DNA from 2 places in the Weizmannia acidilactici genome. Region 1 is predicted to be linked to the other one. Evidence: predicted binding sites of a transcription regulator. Region 1 holds the regulator's gene; the other holds the start of a gene.
The links. Region 1 encodes LexA, which represses DNA repair genes until DNA is damaged. Its sites were predicted from a motif close to CGAACATATGTTCG; they were not measured.

Region 1 (7,556 bases):
AACACGGCGTAGCAAACTGGAGATACTGTGAAACGATCTTAAAGGACTGGGCGGGGAAAAATGTGCAAACAGTGGAGGAGGCGCGTGCATTGCAGCTGGAATTTATAAAGCGGCGGCAGAGGCATTCTGGAATCCGGAGGAAAGAAGTGCTTCCCAGCTGGTTTTCGGAATTCGAGCACAGTTTCCTTGGCAGTTCTGCATTGCAGGAAAAAAGCCCGGAAGATATCGCCGCCCTGCGGCAACGCCTTGAAAAAATAAGGGAGCAGTATCGAAAAAAAGAAGCGGTCAAATCTTGACCATTTTAAAAACTTTAAGAAACGCAGCAAATCCATCGCTCGGAAAATTTGCTTCGTTTTCCGGTCCGCTGGTTAACCGGAAGGGCTGGCTAAATCAGCAAAAAAAGATGGAGGTGGAAGGTGCCGGCTTCCGACGATTCCCGTTTATTCGGGCGTACGTCCAGGCCGGCAACCGATGGAAAGGAAGGGGAAGAAGATGCGGGGGAAAATGGCGGCATCGGCACTACTTAAACACCGTATCGAAAAATCGTTCAATGCCTTCTTCGTTCAGCGCGCTCGTATTTTCCGTAACGCCTCTCATTTTTTTAACCAGCATTTTTTCTAAAAAGTTCATTTCGTCCAGCTTATATGCGTATCCTAACACTTCTTTGGCTACGGCGTGTTTCCGCAGTGCTTCCGGAAAGGCATGGTTAAATTCATCTATGACTTTTTTGCGGTCTGTTTCGCCGGCGCATAAAAAGAGGCCGACACGCTTCTGCAAAAGGATGTCCAAATGGTGTTTGATAAATTTGGTAAGCGGTTTCTGGATTTTTCCCAGATAAATGGATCCGCCGATCATGATGTTTTTGTAATCTGAGAGATTTGGCGGTTCTTCTTTTAAAATATTAATGGATAAAATTTCTTCCGGCGATTTTCTTAAGAGAGACCTGACAATGCCCTCAACCGTCCCGTGCTTGGAAGCGTAAACAACAATGTTGTTCATTTTTCTCAGTCCTTTGCTTAAAGTAACTTCATTAAAACTCCCAATATTAGGATAACCCTAAACAAAGGGATTGTTTACTATTTTTTTGTTACATTTTACTAATGATTCGAGAAAATTCGTTTTACCAGTACTAGCCGCAGAATTTCTTGCCCAAGTATGTTTTGGGAAAAATATACCTCATTACGGTATTTCGGCATTCATAATATCTTTAAATCTCGCATATCCTCTATTAAAAAAGAAGCAGCAAACAAACTGCTTCTCTCTACTTCAATGCACCATTTGACGGTACAGGCCGATGACTTTACCTAATATGGTTACATTTTTCAGAATGATCGGTTCCATTGTCGGGTTTTCAGGCTGCAGCCTGAAATGGTCTTTCTCTTTGAAAAACCTTTTGACGGTTGCTTCATTTTCGTCCGTCATGGCGACGACGATATCCCCGTTATCGGCGGTCTGCTGGGAACGGACAATGACGTAATCACCGTCCAAAATGCCCGCATCAATCATGCTCTCGCCTTCGACTTCCAACATATAAACAGAATCGTCGGAAGGGACAAGATGTTCCGGCAGCGGGAAATACTCCTCGATATTTTCAATTGCCGTAATCGGGATGCCGGCAGTGACTTTCCCGACAACAGGCACATTTACAACATTTTGAAGAGGAATTTCTTCTTCATGGTCCAAAATCTCAATCGCCCTCGGCTTCGTAGGGTCGCGCCGGATCAGCCCCTTGCTTTCAAGCCTGGCGAGGTGGCCGTGCACAGTCGAACTGGAAGCAAGGCCGACAGCTTGGCCGATTTCCCTTACGGAAGGGGGATAGCCTTTTGTCCGTACTTCCTGCTTAATGAAATTTAATATATCCTGTTGCCGTTTTGATAGTTTGGTCATAAAATTCCACCTCGTCGTTCAATTGTGATCGGCACATCCTTACAGCCGCACCTGCGAACGGCGGTGTGCCATTATTTGCTATTATTATATCACGCCGAAGAAGAAAAAACAAACATAAGTTCGAAAAAACTATTGACTAAAACACATGTTCGTTTTATAATTTTATTATCCAAACATCGAACAAATATTCGTGGAAGGGTGATGGCGGTGGCACGGTTATGGAAACAGTATAATTATGTTATGATTTTAATAGTTGTAATACTCATTTTAGGCTTTTATATGATTGCAAGTCTGCAGGACCGTTCAAGCTGCAGGGAGATTGTTGTCGGGGAAGGGCAAACACTTTGGAACATCGCTGACCGGTATGCCAAGGCCGGTTCCATGAACAGGGAGGAATTCATTCGTTGGGTGGAGGCCCATAACGATATAGATGGGAATATGATCAAAGCCGGCGAAAAAATCGTCATTCCGGTTGAAAAAAACGGCGTGCCGGGAAACGAAAATGAAATGGCATTTAAGTAAGAAGCAGGAGATTGGGAAAATGAAAGTCGTTTTATATTGCAGAGTAAGCACGGATAAAGAGAGCCAAGAAACTTCCCTGCACAGGCAGCGGGAAGAGCTCGAAAAACTTTCCGCAAGGCTCGGGTTCGAAGTGGCGGCCGTGATCGAAGACAGGGCGAGCGGATATGACCTGGACAGGCCAGGTGTGCTCGACCTGCTCGAGCTTTTGGATGCCGATCGGATCGATGCGGTGCTTGTCCAGGATGAAACGCGTATCGGACGGGGGAATGCAAAAATTGCACTCATTCATTTTTTATATAAAAAAGGGGTAAAAGTATATTGTTATGCCCAAAACGGGGAATTGGAGCTGTCGGAATCCGATTCCATGGTATTGAAAATAGTCAGCATGGTGGAAGAGTACCAGCGGAAGCTTCACAATTTAAAGATCAAGAGGGGCATGGAGCGTGCAGTAAAAAAAGGCTACCGCCCGCAAAAAAATTTAAAGGGACACGGCAATGTGCACGGCAAGGAAAGGAAAGATGTTCCGGTTGAAGAAATCGTCCACTTGCGCGAAAATGGTCTGACTTTCCAGGAAATTGCCGCCACTATGCGCGGATTCGGCTACCGCGTTTCAAAGGCAACTGTGCACCGGAGATACCAGGAATATATGGAGGAAAAGGGTTTTTCGGAATAGGGCTGTGTTGCCGGTGCACATCCGTTGCGGGCACGCCCGTTTTTTAGTAAGATAACTTAAAAACATGAAGATAAGGAGAGAAACGATGCTTTCTAAGGACAAAATGTCAAGGATTAATGAATTGGCGCGAAAAGCCAAAAACGGCGGGCTGACGGATGAGGAAGCAAAAGAACAGTCCAAATTGAGAAGCGAATATTTGCAGGCGTTCCGTTCTTCTATGAAACAAACAATCGAAAATGTCCGCGTCTTTGACCCTGACGGAAATGACGTCACACCGGAAAAAATCAAGCTCATTCAAATGAAGCGGAAAATGCACTAACGGCCCCTGAGTGGGCTTTTTGCATAAATAAATGTGTGCGGGCATACCAGCCTTTTTGCGCTGAAAGCCTGTAAGAGCTGTAAAAAAGTTGTGTTATTGGTTTAACTTGCCTTAATATAGGAATGTAACCACCGAGAGAAAGGATGATTAAGATGTTTGATAAAACGGATGAACTGGCAATCACGACGATCCGTACGCTGTCCATCGATGCCATTGAAAAAGCGAAATCGGGCCATCCCGGGTTGCCGATGGGGGCTGCTCCGATGGCGTACACGCTTTGGACAAGGTATATGAACCACAATCCTGAAAATCCGCACTGGTTTAACCGGGACCGCTTTGTATTATCCGCCGGCCACGGTTCTATGCTGCTGTACAGCCTGCTTCATTTATCCGGCTATCCGTTAAGCATGGACGAAATTAAAAATTTCCGGCAATTCGGAAGCAAAACCCCTGGCCATCCTGAATTTGGGCATACAGAAGGCGTTGAGGCAACGACCGGCCCGCTTGGACAAGGCATTGCGATGGCGGTCGGCATGGCGATGGCGGAAAGGCATCTGGCGGCAGTTTACAATAAAGAAAATTATCATGTCATTGACCACTATACATATGCGCTTTGCGGCGACGGGGACTTAATGGAGGGCGTTTCCGCGGAGGCGGCATCTTTGGCTGGACATTTAAAATTAGGCCGCCTCATTGTCTTGTATGACTCCAATGATATTTCCCTTGACGGTGAATTAAACAAGTCGTTCTCTGAAAGCGTTGAAGGGAGATTTAAAGCTTACGGCTGGCAATATTTGCGCGTGGAAGACGGTAATGACATCGGGGCCGTTGCAAAAGCCATTGAAGCAGCCAAGGCCGATACAACCCGCCCGACGCTGATTGAAGTGAAAACAATCATCGGGTACGGTTCCCCTAACAAATCTGGTAAATCCGCCGTCCACGGCGCTCCGCTCGGGGAAGAAGAACTGAAACTGACTAAAGAAGCGTATAAATGGACGTTTGAGGAAGACTTTTATGTACCGGATGAAGTATACAGCCGTTTCCGCGAATTAGTCATTGAAAACGGCGTGAAAAAGGAAAAAGAATGGCAGTCTTTGTTCGCTGAATATGAACAACAATATCCGGAACTTGCCGCAGAGCTGAAGCTTGCCATCAAAGGGGAGCTTCCGGAAGGCTGGGATAAAGAGATTCCGGTTTATGAAGAAGGGAAAACGCTGGCGAGCCGTGCATCAAGCGGGGAAGTGCTTAATGCGGTTGCGAAGCGGCTGCCGTCATTATTCGGCGGTTCTGCCGATTTGGCCGGTTCTAACAATACCCGTATGAAAGAAGACAAAGATTATTTACCGGATGTTTACGAAGGACGCAATATCTGGTTCGGTGTCCGCGAATTTGCGATGGGCGCGGCATTGAACGGGATGGCCCTCCACGGCGGTGTGCATGTTTACGGCGGCACATTCTTTGTTTTCTCGGACTACCTTCGTCCGGCTATCCGGCTTGCTGCACTCATGGGACTCCCGGTTACGTATGTGTTTACGCATGACAGCATTGCGGTCGGGGAAGATGGTCCGACCCATGAACCGGTTGAACAGCTTCCGTCACTGCGCGCAATGCCGAATTTGTCCGTCATTCGTCCGGCTGATGGCAATGAAACGGCGGCAGCTTGGCGCCTCGCTTTAACATCCAAGGATCATCCGACAGCACTTGTCTTGACGCGGCAAGGGCTGCCAACGATCATAGGAACGGCCGAAACAGCGCAGGAAGGCGTTTCGAAAGGGGCTTATGTCATTTCACCGGCCCAAAAAGAAACAGCCGACCTCCTTTTGCTTGCCAGCGGCTCGGAAGTCCACCTGGCTGTAGAGGCCCAGAAACAGTTGGCAGGAGAAAATATTGATGCAGCTGTTGTCAGCATGCCGTCCTGGGACCGTTTCGAACAGCAAAGCCAAGAATATAAAGAATCCGTTCTGCCTAAAACCGTGAAGAAACGTCTTGCAATTGAAATGGCTTCCTCGTTCGGATGGGAAAGATATACCGGCGATGAAGGCGATATTTTGGCAATTGATACTTTCGGTGCGAGCGGAAAAGGCAATACGGTTGTGAAAGAATACGGGTTCACCGTTGAAAATGTCGTTGCGCGCGCGAAAAAACTATTGGATTTATAATCGATAAAATAAGAGCCTGCTTGATGCGGATTTCCGCAAATGGCAGGCTCATTTTTGTGTTTGCAGGGTGTAAAAACCGTTAACGGTGTTATTTTCGACACAACTTACAGAATTTTATAACACCGTACGACAACTTTTTTGAGGCTTTTCCATTATAGTAAGGGTAATAATGACGTTGGGAGTGATGCATGCATGCGGACTTATTATATTTATTTAATTGAAGAAGAAATTGCGCAGTATTATTACGGCAGGGAACGCATGTTTTTTGATCTGTTCAATCAATATTCCAGCGTGACCGGCAGATTAAAAAACGTTATCCGCCAGCAGATCGATTATATTACGAAACCGATTCCGCTTTTGTCCGTGCAACATGTCTTGCAGCAGATATTTCCCAATCAAAATGAAATGGTATATGAAAACGGCGCTTACCGGCTGATCTCAAACAAAAAGGGCCAGTATGCCGAAGTAAATATTGAGCAAAGGCTGCTTCGCCTCCATGCATCCGGCAGCTATGATACGGAAACAGCTATATTTGAAACTTTAAGGAAATTCAACGGCAATCTTCTTGCAATCGATTACGACAATAAACGGTTCGGTTGGATCAAGCCGGTGAAAGAAAGAAAATTCGTGTGAGGCGGCAAAGAAGTATTGTATAATTCAAGAGGATTTAGTACACTGTATGTGAGTGAAGGAGGTATACTATGACTTGGGTTTTTATTCTCGTAGCCCTTATTGCCCTTTTGGTCGGCATTGCGATCGGTTTTTTCATCGCACGTAAATATATGATGAATTACCTGAAGAAAAATCCGCCAATTAACGAACAAATGTTGAAAATGATGATGATGCAAATGGGCATGAAGCCGTCACAAAAGAAAATCAATCAAATGATGAATGCTATGAATAAACAAATGAAATTGTAAGCTGGATTGCCGGCTTTTGTGGGATATCTATTCCACTGTACAACTTCGCACGAATTTATAAACCACTTTTTCTGCCAAGATTCCACACAGAAAAGGTGGTTTTTGAGTTTATCCGCCATTTTTGGCCAACCCCCGGGACGTTTTCCTGCGATTCCCTTTCGATCAAACGGCGTGCGGATTTTCCGCCTTCTGGTAACTTTTTTTCATCAAACGGCTCTTTTTTTGTTAAAATGAATCTATGCCGGAACAAGGAGTGGACCAATGGCTGATATAACAGTATGGTTGTCTTTCGGGGCAGGCTTTATGAGTTTTATTTCGCCTTGCTGTTTGCCGCTCTATCCCGCGTTTGTTTCTTACATAACGGGTGCCTCTGTCGGCCAGTTAAAGGCGGGGCATGCGATGCGGAAGTGGAGGAGCATCGCGCATACCGCATGTTTTTTGGCAGGATTTTCCGTTGTTTTTATTGCCTTGGGATTCGGGGCTTCATGGATCGGGAATATGTTTATCACTTACGGGGACTTGATCCGGCAGCTCGGCGCAATTTTTCTCATATTTTTCGGGCTGGTGGCTGCCGGGGTTTTTCAGCCGCGGATATTCATGAAAGCTTATCGGTTTGATATAAAAAAACGGCCACTCGGGCTCGCCGGATCTTTTCTGGTCGGCCTCGTGTTTGCCGCAGGATGGACGCCGTGCACTGGCCCGATTTTGGCTTCTGTTTTGGCGCTGGCGGTGGCGAACCCGGCTTCCGCCTCCGTTTATATGGCTGCGTATGTGTTCGGCTTTTCCATTCCTTTTTTGATACTGGCCTTTTTTATCGGCCGCCTAGGGTGGATGCAGAAATACAGTGCGAAACTCGTAAAAATCAGCGGATTTGTGATGGCGGCTGCCGGGATCCTGCTCTTTTTTGACTGGATGGCCGTCATCTCCGGTTATATCAGTGCCTTATTTGGGGGATTTCAAGGTTTTTAGATGAAGAGGAGGAACACGTCCAATGGCAAGTATTTTAATCGTTGATGATGCAAAATTTATGAGAATGACTTTGGCTAAAATGCTGGAAAACGGCGGTCACACTGTTG
Region 2 (7,556 bases), on a different contig from region 1:
TTGCCGTGCCGGATAACGAGCCGAGGCTTTTGCCGTGGAACGCCCGTGTCGCCGCAATAAACGTCGTGCGGTTGCTGTGCATTTTTGCCAGTTTCAGCGCCGCTTCGACACTCTCGGTTCCGCTGTTTGTAAAAAATGAATATTTGAGGTCGCCCGGCGTGATCTCGGCAAGGATTTTTGCCAGCATCGCCCGGAGAGGATCAAGTAAATCCTGGCTATGCAATGCCTGGCGTTGAAGCTGGTGTTCAACCGCTTTGACGACTTTCGGGTGCCTGTGCCCAACATTGTAAATGCCGAATCCACCGAGGCAGTCGATATACTGATTCCCGTTCACATCTTTAAAGCATGCCCCCTCGTCAGACCATTCCACCGCGGCAAATTGCGTATCCAAGGTGACCGTTTTCCGGTATTCCAAAAACCCCGGATTAACGTACTCCTTAAAGCTGTTTACCGTTTCATTCGTAATCCACTTTGCTTCCTCAGCCGTGACTTCGGGCTTTTCAATCAAATCCAGCACCTTTTCCATATAATCCCGGATTTCCTGCCCCTTTGTTTTTTCAACCGTATTTCGCATTTTCCCACTCCTTTTGTTTTTATGAATGAATATCAGTCATTTTTGGGGATAAGCGGTTAGGAGCGGATCCCGAGCGAACGCTTAAAAAATTGGAACAGTTCCAGTTTCGTTTTTTCGGGCGTGCTGCCGGTTTCTTTCGCAATGTAAAATCTTTCCGCCTCATTCTCCATTAAGTTGATCACCATGACGGCATGCCACTTGACATTGACCGGAAGGATTTGTTCCGCTTCAACCGCTTTCGTTAAAATTTCTCTAAACCATTGGTAGTAAGGGGTATAAATCGCTTCCCACGTTTCCATCGAATTTTCGAACGCCAGCCCGGAATAACAAAGTACAATAACGTCTTTATACCGGTTTGTCGTCTCGAACGTTTCGTCGATCATCACCCGCAAGATATCCCAAAAATCCGATTTTCCCTGCGTCTTTTTTTGGATTTTTCCAAAAGAATAAGCCAGCAAATTCTCCGCAATTGCCGGGATCAACGCATTTTTTGAGCGGAAATATAAATAAAATGTCCCCTGCGCCACCTCCGCTCTTTTCACAATGTCGGATATAGATGCCTTTTCCATCCCTTTTTCCGAGATGACTTCAATCGCTGCCTGTAAAATTCTTTCATACTTATCGCTTTTGACCTTTTCCAACCTTTTACCTCCATTTGAAAATGACTGAACCCCATTCATGTTGAACTTATTTTTATTGTAGTGGGTGTTTTTCCGTTCGTCCGCATTCTCGCAAGGAAAAGTTACAATATTTTTTTAATTAAAAATCCTATTCTCTTTTTAAAAGCGAAATCGGTGGCACCTCATAAGGTGGCAAGGCTTTGCTCCTCTATTTTGTCGCCTTCTGCGGCTTTCCTCCTTTGAAAACCGAATCAGCGGAAACAGCGGGAAAATCGGCGGTACCCCCTAAACGCTACGGCAAAAAGTTGAAATGATAGAAGACCAAAATAAAAAGCCTGCCAAAGGACAAACTAAAAAATCCCGTTAACATTTGCGAAAGAACATGGTAAGATTACGATTAGGTGTATTCTGTTTTACAAATAAACCAAAAAATTAAGAAAAAGGGAAGGCAGAATGAAAAAGAAAATATTCATCACACTTGGGATACTTATTGCGATCATTGTCATTGGGGGCGGAGGAGCAGCCTACTATGTCTACCATTCCGTCCAAAAAGCCGCAGACAAAATGTACGACAACAAATCTGTCACACCATCAAAGGAAAGTTCCCAAAAAATTAAAACACAAAAACCAATATCCATTCTTTTGCTGGGTGTGGATGAAAGAAAGAACGATGTCGGCAGATCGGATACGATTATTATCCTTACATTAAATCCGCAGAAAAAAGCGATGCAGATGATTTCGATCCCGCGTGACACGAGAACCGAAATTGTCGGCAGGGGAACGATGGACAAAATCAATGCCGCGTATGCATACGGCGGCCCGAAAATGGCGCTTGCCACCGTCAATCAATTCGCCAATTTAAATCTTGACCAGTACATACGGATCAACATGGAAGGGCTGGCCGACCTCGTTGATGCTGTCGGCGGCGTCACCGTCTACAACAAGATCAGCTGGCATGACGAAGGGTATTACAAAAAAGGATACTATTACAAAAAAGGGTATATTACACTCGACACCGGCAAAAAAGCGCTTGGTTACGTCAGAATGCGCCACCTGGACCCTCAGGGGGATTTCGGCCGCAACCAGCGCCAGCGCGATGTCATTATGGCGGTCATCAACAAAGCAGCCACCATCAAATCTTTTTCCCGCTATCAAGAAATCCTGGCTGCGATCCAAAACAATATCAAAACAAACTTAACATTTAACGATATGAAAAATATCGCCATGAACTACCGCGACTGCCGCCAAAATTCAAAAGACTATGAAGTAAAAGGTACAAATGCGACCATTAACGGCATTTACTATCTCAACGTGGATCAAGCGGAACGGCAAAACGTCCACAACATGGTCACCAACATGGAAAAATAATGCAAGGGGCCGGCACCAATAACTGGAGCCCGGCCCTATTTCTTTTCTTCCTGGATCCCTTTCCGGCTCTTTTATTCCTGTTGTTCCAGCGAGTCGCCTTTTTTGTCTTTGTGATCATTCATTGAAATCCTCCTCCCAGCTGGATTGATGCCTGTTTCAGCATCATTGCCTGTCATATTTTTACCAATGCCTGAATCCTCCCCGCGCCAAACACTCCGAAAGCTTTACGATCCTTCCGATAAAAAAAGCGTCCCTTCTCGGAAGCGCTTCAAAAAAACTTAAACAACAGCCACCATACAAAAGCCCAGATTGGAATCGACAACAGGATTCCGATCAAACAACCTTTGGCGAAATCCCCATCCCTGTCATTCATTCATCCATTTTCCTTTTCCCGTTTTCATTTTAATACCGCCATTATAACAAGCCGGAGTCCGGAAACCAAACAACAGATTGACTAGAACGTATGTTTGTGTATAATAAAAATAGGTGATCCACATGCCACAAGTGTTAACAGAAGAAGAAGAAAGGCTGGTCGAGGCGTTTATCCTGCTACCGCTTGCCAAAAAAACACTGGAGCGCGATCAAAAAGCCATTCGCGCGAGCTTGTTAAAATTCAAGGAACCATACATCCTTGCCGTCGAACAAATGCTGTTTCAAATCTCTCGCTATCTGTACCGTGTCAAACGGGAAGCCGGCCGGAAAAACATGCGGTTTTACAAGCGGAGTGATCTGGAATATACGGTGTTTGTGCGTGGATGGCGGTTTGAAAAAAGATACCATCCGCAGATCGCGGCAGAATGGGTAAAAAACCTGATCAACCATTATTTTTTTAAACTGCGTTAACGGGAGCCCCGCATGTTCTTCCATTTTTTAAAACTCTCTTCCAGGCGCACAAAACCTTTTCCCATTTCTTCATCGCTGCAATGGGCAAAGCAAAGACGGATTTTCGTGTTCGGCCCGTTCTCAAGCGTAAATGCATTTCCCGGGACAAACACAGCTCCGGCTTCTGCAGCTATTCCCATCCATTCCAACACATCCCCCTTTTTCACATCCATCCAATAAAACAACCCGCCGGCAGGTTCAATGCCTTCCCATTGTTCCGTTTCATTCATGTGCTGCAAAAACTGTTTTGTCCACTCTTTTCTTTTCTCATAAAAACGTTTTTGCTTTTCGAGCATAGCCGGCCAACTGCCAGAGGAAACCAGTTTTCCAGCAAGCATTTGGTTGATCGGGGAAGTGCAGGCATCCATGACCTGCTTAAACTGCTCAAGTTTTTGAAGGAGAGCCGGGTGCGCAAGAATAAATCCGGTCCTCATTGCCGGCGCAATCACTTTAGAAAAACTGTACAAATAAATGACTTTTTCTTTTAGGGGATCGAGTTCAAATATAGAAGGGAAACGTTCATGAAAAAGCAGATCGCGGTAAGGGTCGTCTTCAATGATCAAAAATCCGTGCCGGTAAGCGAGTTCGATGAGCCTTTTTCTTTTTTCAAGAGATGTGGTAATCCCGGTCGGGTTCTGTGCGTTCGGAATGATATAGAGCGCTTTAATGCGGGTTGTTTTTAAAGCCTTTTCAAAAAAATCAATATCAAGGCCGTCCTGTTCAAGCGGGATACCGACTACCTTGAGCCGGTACTGGTGTACAGCCGAAAGCGCGATGGAATACGTATACGCCTCCATCGCAAAGCCGTCCTGCTCATCCAAAAGCATTCTGCAGACGAGATCAAACCCCTGTGTATTGCCGTTCGTTGCCATGATATACGGTTCAGGGATGTTTTCATTGCCGGAAATTGCAGACAAAAACGGACCGAACCCTTTCGCGCTGCAATACTCATATAAATGGGCAGGATCGGAATCAAAGATTTCATTCATGATCCGCTGCAGCGCCTTTTTTGGAATCATGCCGCAGTTTGGCATCCCGACGCTGAAAAACACCGGATCCCGGACAGCCGGCTTCATGCTGTCCATATAAGCATCAATGGCATTTTCTTTAATTTTACCGCTTAACGCGGATAACAAATGCTCCACTGCCGCCTCACCTCGCTTTCTCGATTGCTGAAAAGTGCCTATATGACATATATATGGAAAGGGGTGGGCTAAGGTGATACAGATACCAAGAAAAATAGAATTACTTGATCTTCGTAAAATTTTCAACGATTAAGATCAACCACCAGAATATCCCCTTTGTCATAACGGTGCCTTGTGCGGGAATATTCGAACGGAACGCCGTTATCCAGGTAAACAACTTGATTTACTTCAAGCACAGGGTCGCATTTATCGCACTCCAAATATTTCTGGTCAAGTTCATCCGGTTTATCCGCACGGATCCTCCTGTTTGCACCGCCAATCTTTAATCCTAAATCTTTTCTGATATAGGTATAGATCGACTTGTATAATATGTCTTCGGTCAGGCCAGGGATCACTTCGACAGGCATTTTTGTATGTTCAATTAAATATGGCTCATCATTTAATCGTCTGAGCCGGATAATGTCATAAATCGGCTCATTTTTTTCAATAATCAGTTTTTCACACTCGTCTTCGTTGGGAAAACGGAGCTGAAAAGATATTACCATACTCGAAATTTTCCCTTCATTTGCCATTTTATTTGTCAAGCCCAAGTAATCATCAGCTCTTGAATCAAGATTGGACATTTGCCATGCATTTTTTCGTACATAAGTGCCCGAACCCTGCTTGCTGTAAACGAGACCTTCCACGGCCAGCAAGTCCAGCGCTTTTTGTATCGTTACCCTGCTAGTATGAAATTCTTCTGCTAATTTTACCTGTTCTGGAAGCGGCTTTGAAACCTCATAAACCTTTGACTTGATTCTTCTGCGGATTTCATCTGCTATCATTTTGTACTTGGCCACGATGCTCACCTCAAAGTAAAGTAAAAGAAGAAAATCGTCTTTCCAATCACAATGATATAAAAAGGCGATTTTCCCCTAGTAGTCAAATTATACCATGTTACATGCAATTTTTTTACAATGATTCTCTTGCCATACCCTCTTCATTCTCTGTCTCTGTTTCCATACTCATCTGATTTACTCTTTCGCTAATCTTCATAAATGGAAGATAGAAAAACGCTCCCCCGATAATAATCAAGGCCTGTAATACGGCTGCTTTCCAGTCTCCTGCTGTTGCCAAATATGCGCTCAAAATTGGCGGAGTTGTCCAAGGAATATAAACCACACATTTACTGATCAGTCCCACTGCAGTTGCAAAATAAGCAACCACAATTCCCAATGCCGGCAGCAAAACAAACGGAATCATCATGGGTAAGTTGAAGACGATAGGATACCCAAAAATAACCGGCTCATTAATATTGAAAAGGCCCGGTGCAGTGGCTAATTTTGACACATCTTTTGTTGCTTTGTTTTTCCCAAAAAGTAAAGTGGCAATAATCAGCGAGATCGTACTGCCTGTTCCACCGATCATCCCGAAGGTCGGGACAAAAGCGCTGTTGATAATATGCGGAATCGCCTGTCCGTGTGCAAAAGCCAGCATATTTTCGTTCATATTAGCCAGCAGTAAAGGGTCAAGCAAAGAGCCGTTTACCACTGTTTGGTGGATACCTAAAGTAAATAGAAAGTTCCCTGTACTGTAAATGATGATCGTTCCCAGTAAGCTTGTGTTTATTTTCCTTAGTGGTTCCTGGATCATTTTAGAAACCAAAGTAATTAAATTGGTATCAAAAAGTGATAAAATCAAGGATACGATCCCAAAAATAGACAAGACGAGAATTACCGGAATCATAACACTGAAGGATTTTCCAACTGCAGGCGGAACATTTCCCCTAAATGGATTTCCAGTTTCTTGATATTGGATGTTTTGATAAAAAGTTCAGTGGCAACCAATCCAATGATAATCCCTGCAAACATGCCGGTGGTTCCTAAATTGCCAAATGTTAGAACGCCGGTTACATCGACGGCTTTTTTTGCCCCTGCCGGAATAAGCGATACAGAATTCGGCATCATGATAATCAATGAAGCGATAGCTACCGAAGTAGATGCTAAAGGATTCTTAAATGATTTATTGGAGGATAAACAATAAGCAATCATCGGGGCAATCAACAAACCTGAGATATTCAAAGTACCATTCGTAATAGCAGTTCCCCAATACTGTGCTTTTACTAATGTTTCACCTTTGAAAAGCCAAGGAAAGACAACATTATTTACCAAAACAGCAACCCCTGCCAAAATAAATAATGGCATAATGACTGCAAAAGCATCTCTTAATGAACGCAGATGAACCTGATTTCCCAACTTCACAGCAAACTCAGTAAATTTGTCCAAAAACGACCGCTTTACATTGGTTTCAGATACCGTGCCCTTCCCGTTCATTTCAAAATCTCCCCCTCATTTTGGAATTAATCGCCTAAGTCTGCTCCGTTACTTTTAATCACTTTTTGCAGCCACCAGAAACTCTTTTTCGGCACACGGCGTAAATCTTTTAAATCATGGTTTTCCCTGTTCACATAAACAACACCGTATCGTTTTCTCATATCACCCTGAGAGCTCAATATATCGATCAGTCCCCAACCCAAATATCCAACAACATCAACACCATCGATAAAAATTGCATCTTTCATGGCCTGGATATGGTCTCTATGGTACCGGATCCGGTAATCATCCTGTATTTCGTGTTCCCCGTCCCATGTCTCTTTTACACCAATTCCATTTTCAATTGGAAAAACAGGAAGCTTAAAACGGTTATAGATTTTATTCAGGATATCTCTAAAACCTAACGGATCAATCTGCCATTTCCATTCAGTTGAATCAAGATAAGGATTTTCCTGTTTACCGTATTCCATATAGTAGTTGACAGGTGTTCCCTCCGGTATCAACTCACTATTAACTGTTGTACTGGCATAATAACTAAAAGCCAAAAAGTCACTTTTCAGGGAAGATAAGATATCCAAGTCCCCTTCTAAAATCCCCATATCGATTCCTTCGTTTTTCACATATGACATGACTTCATGAGAGTAACAACCATTCG

Region 2: the regulator LexA is predicted to act here: its motif matches at 3,019-3,032, upstream of GBH70_RS08245 (YhjD family protein).

What each region holds. Positions count from the first base shown of each region.
Region 1 covers NZ_BKZR01000020.1:934-8,489, reverse strand. The annotation lists gene GBH70_RS08905 (DnaD domain-containing protein) at 1-296, shown strand, start outside; gene GBH70_RS08900 (flavodoxin domain-containing protein) at 520-999, opposite strand; gene lexA (transcriptional repressor LexA) at 1,267-1,887, opposite strand; gene yneA (cell division suppressor protein YneA) at 2,089-2,409, shown strand; gene GBH70_RS08885 (YneB family resolvase-like protein) at 2,429-3,082, shown strand; gene GBH70_RS08880 (DUF896 domain-containing protein) at 3,168-3,401, shown strand; gene tkt (transketolase) at 3,554-5,560, shown strand; gene sirA (sporulation inhibitor of replication protein SirA) at 5,753-6,193, shown strand; gene GBH70_RS08865 (YneF family protein) at 6,262-6,480, shown strand; gene GBH70_RS08860 (cytochrome c biogenesis CcdA family protein) at 6,742-7,449, shown strand; gene GBH70_RS08855 (response regulator) at 7,472-7,556, shown strand, end outside.
Region 2 covers NZ_BKZR01000017.1:39,659-47,214, reverse strand. The annotation lists gene GBH70_RS08260 (putrescine aminotransferase) at 1-574, opposite strand, end outside; gene GBH70_RS08255 (TetR/AcrR family transcriptional regulator) at 631-1,215, opposite strand; gene GBH70_RS08250 (LCP family glycopolymer transferase) at 1,648-2,562, shown strand; gene GBH70_RS08245 (YhjD family protein) at 3,058-3,405, shown strand; gene GBH70_RS08240 (aminotransferase-like domain-containing protein) at 3,402-4,589, opposite strand; gene GBH70_RS08235 (GntR family transcriptional regulator) at 4,712-5,428, opposite strand; partial or broken gene GBH70_RS08230 (PTS sugar transporter subunit IIC) at 5,541-6,901, opposite strand; gene GBH70_RS08225 (glycoside hydrolase family 1 protein) at 6,928-7,556, opposite strand, start outside.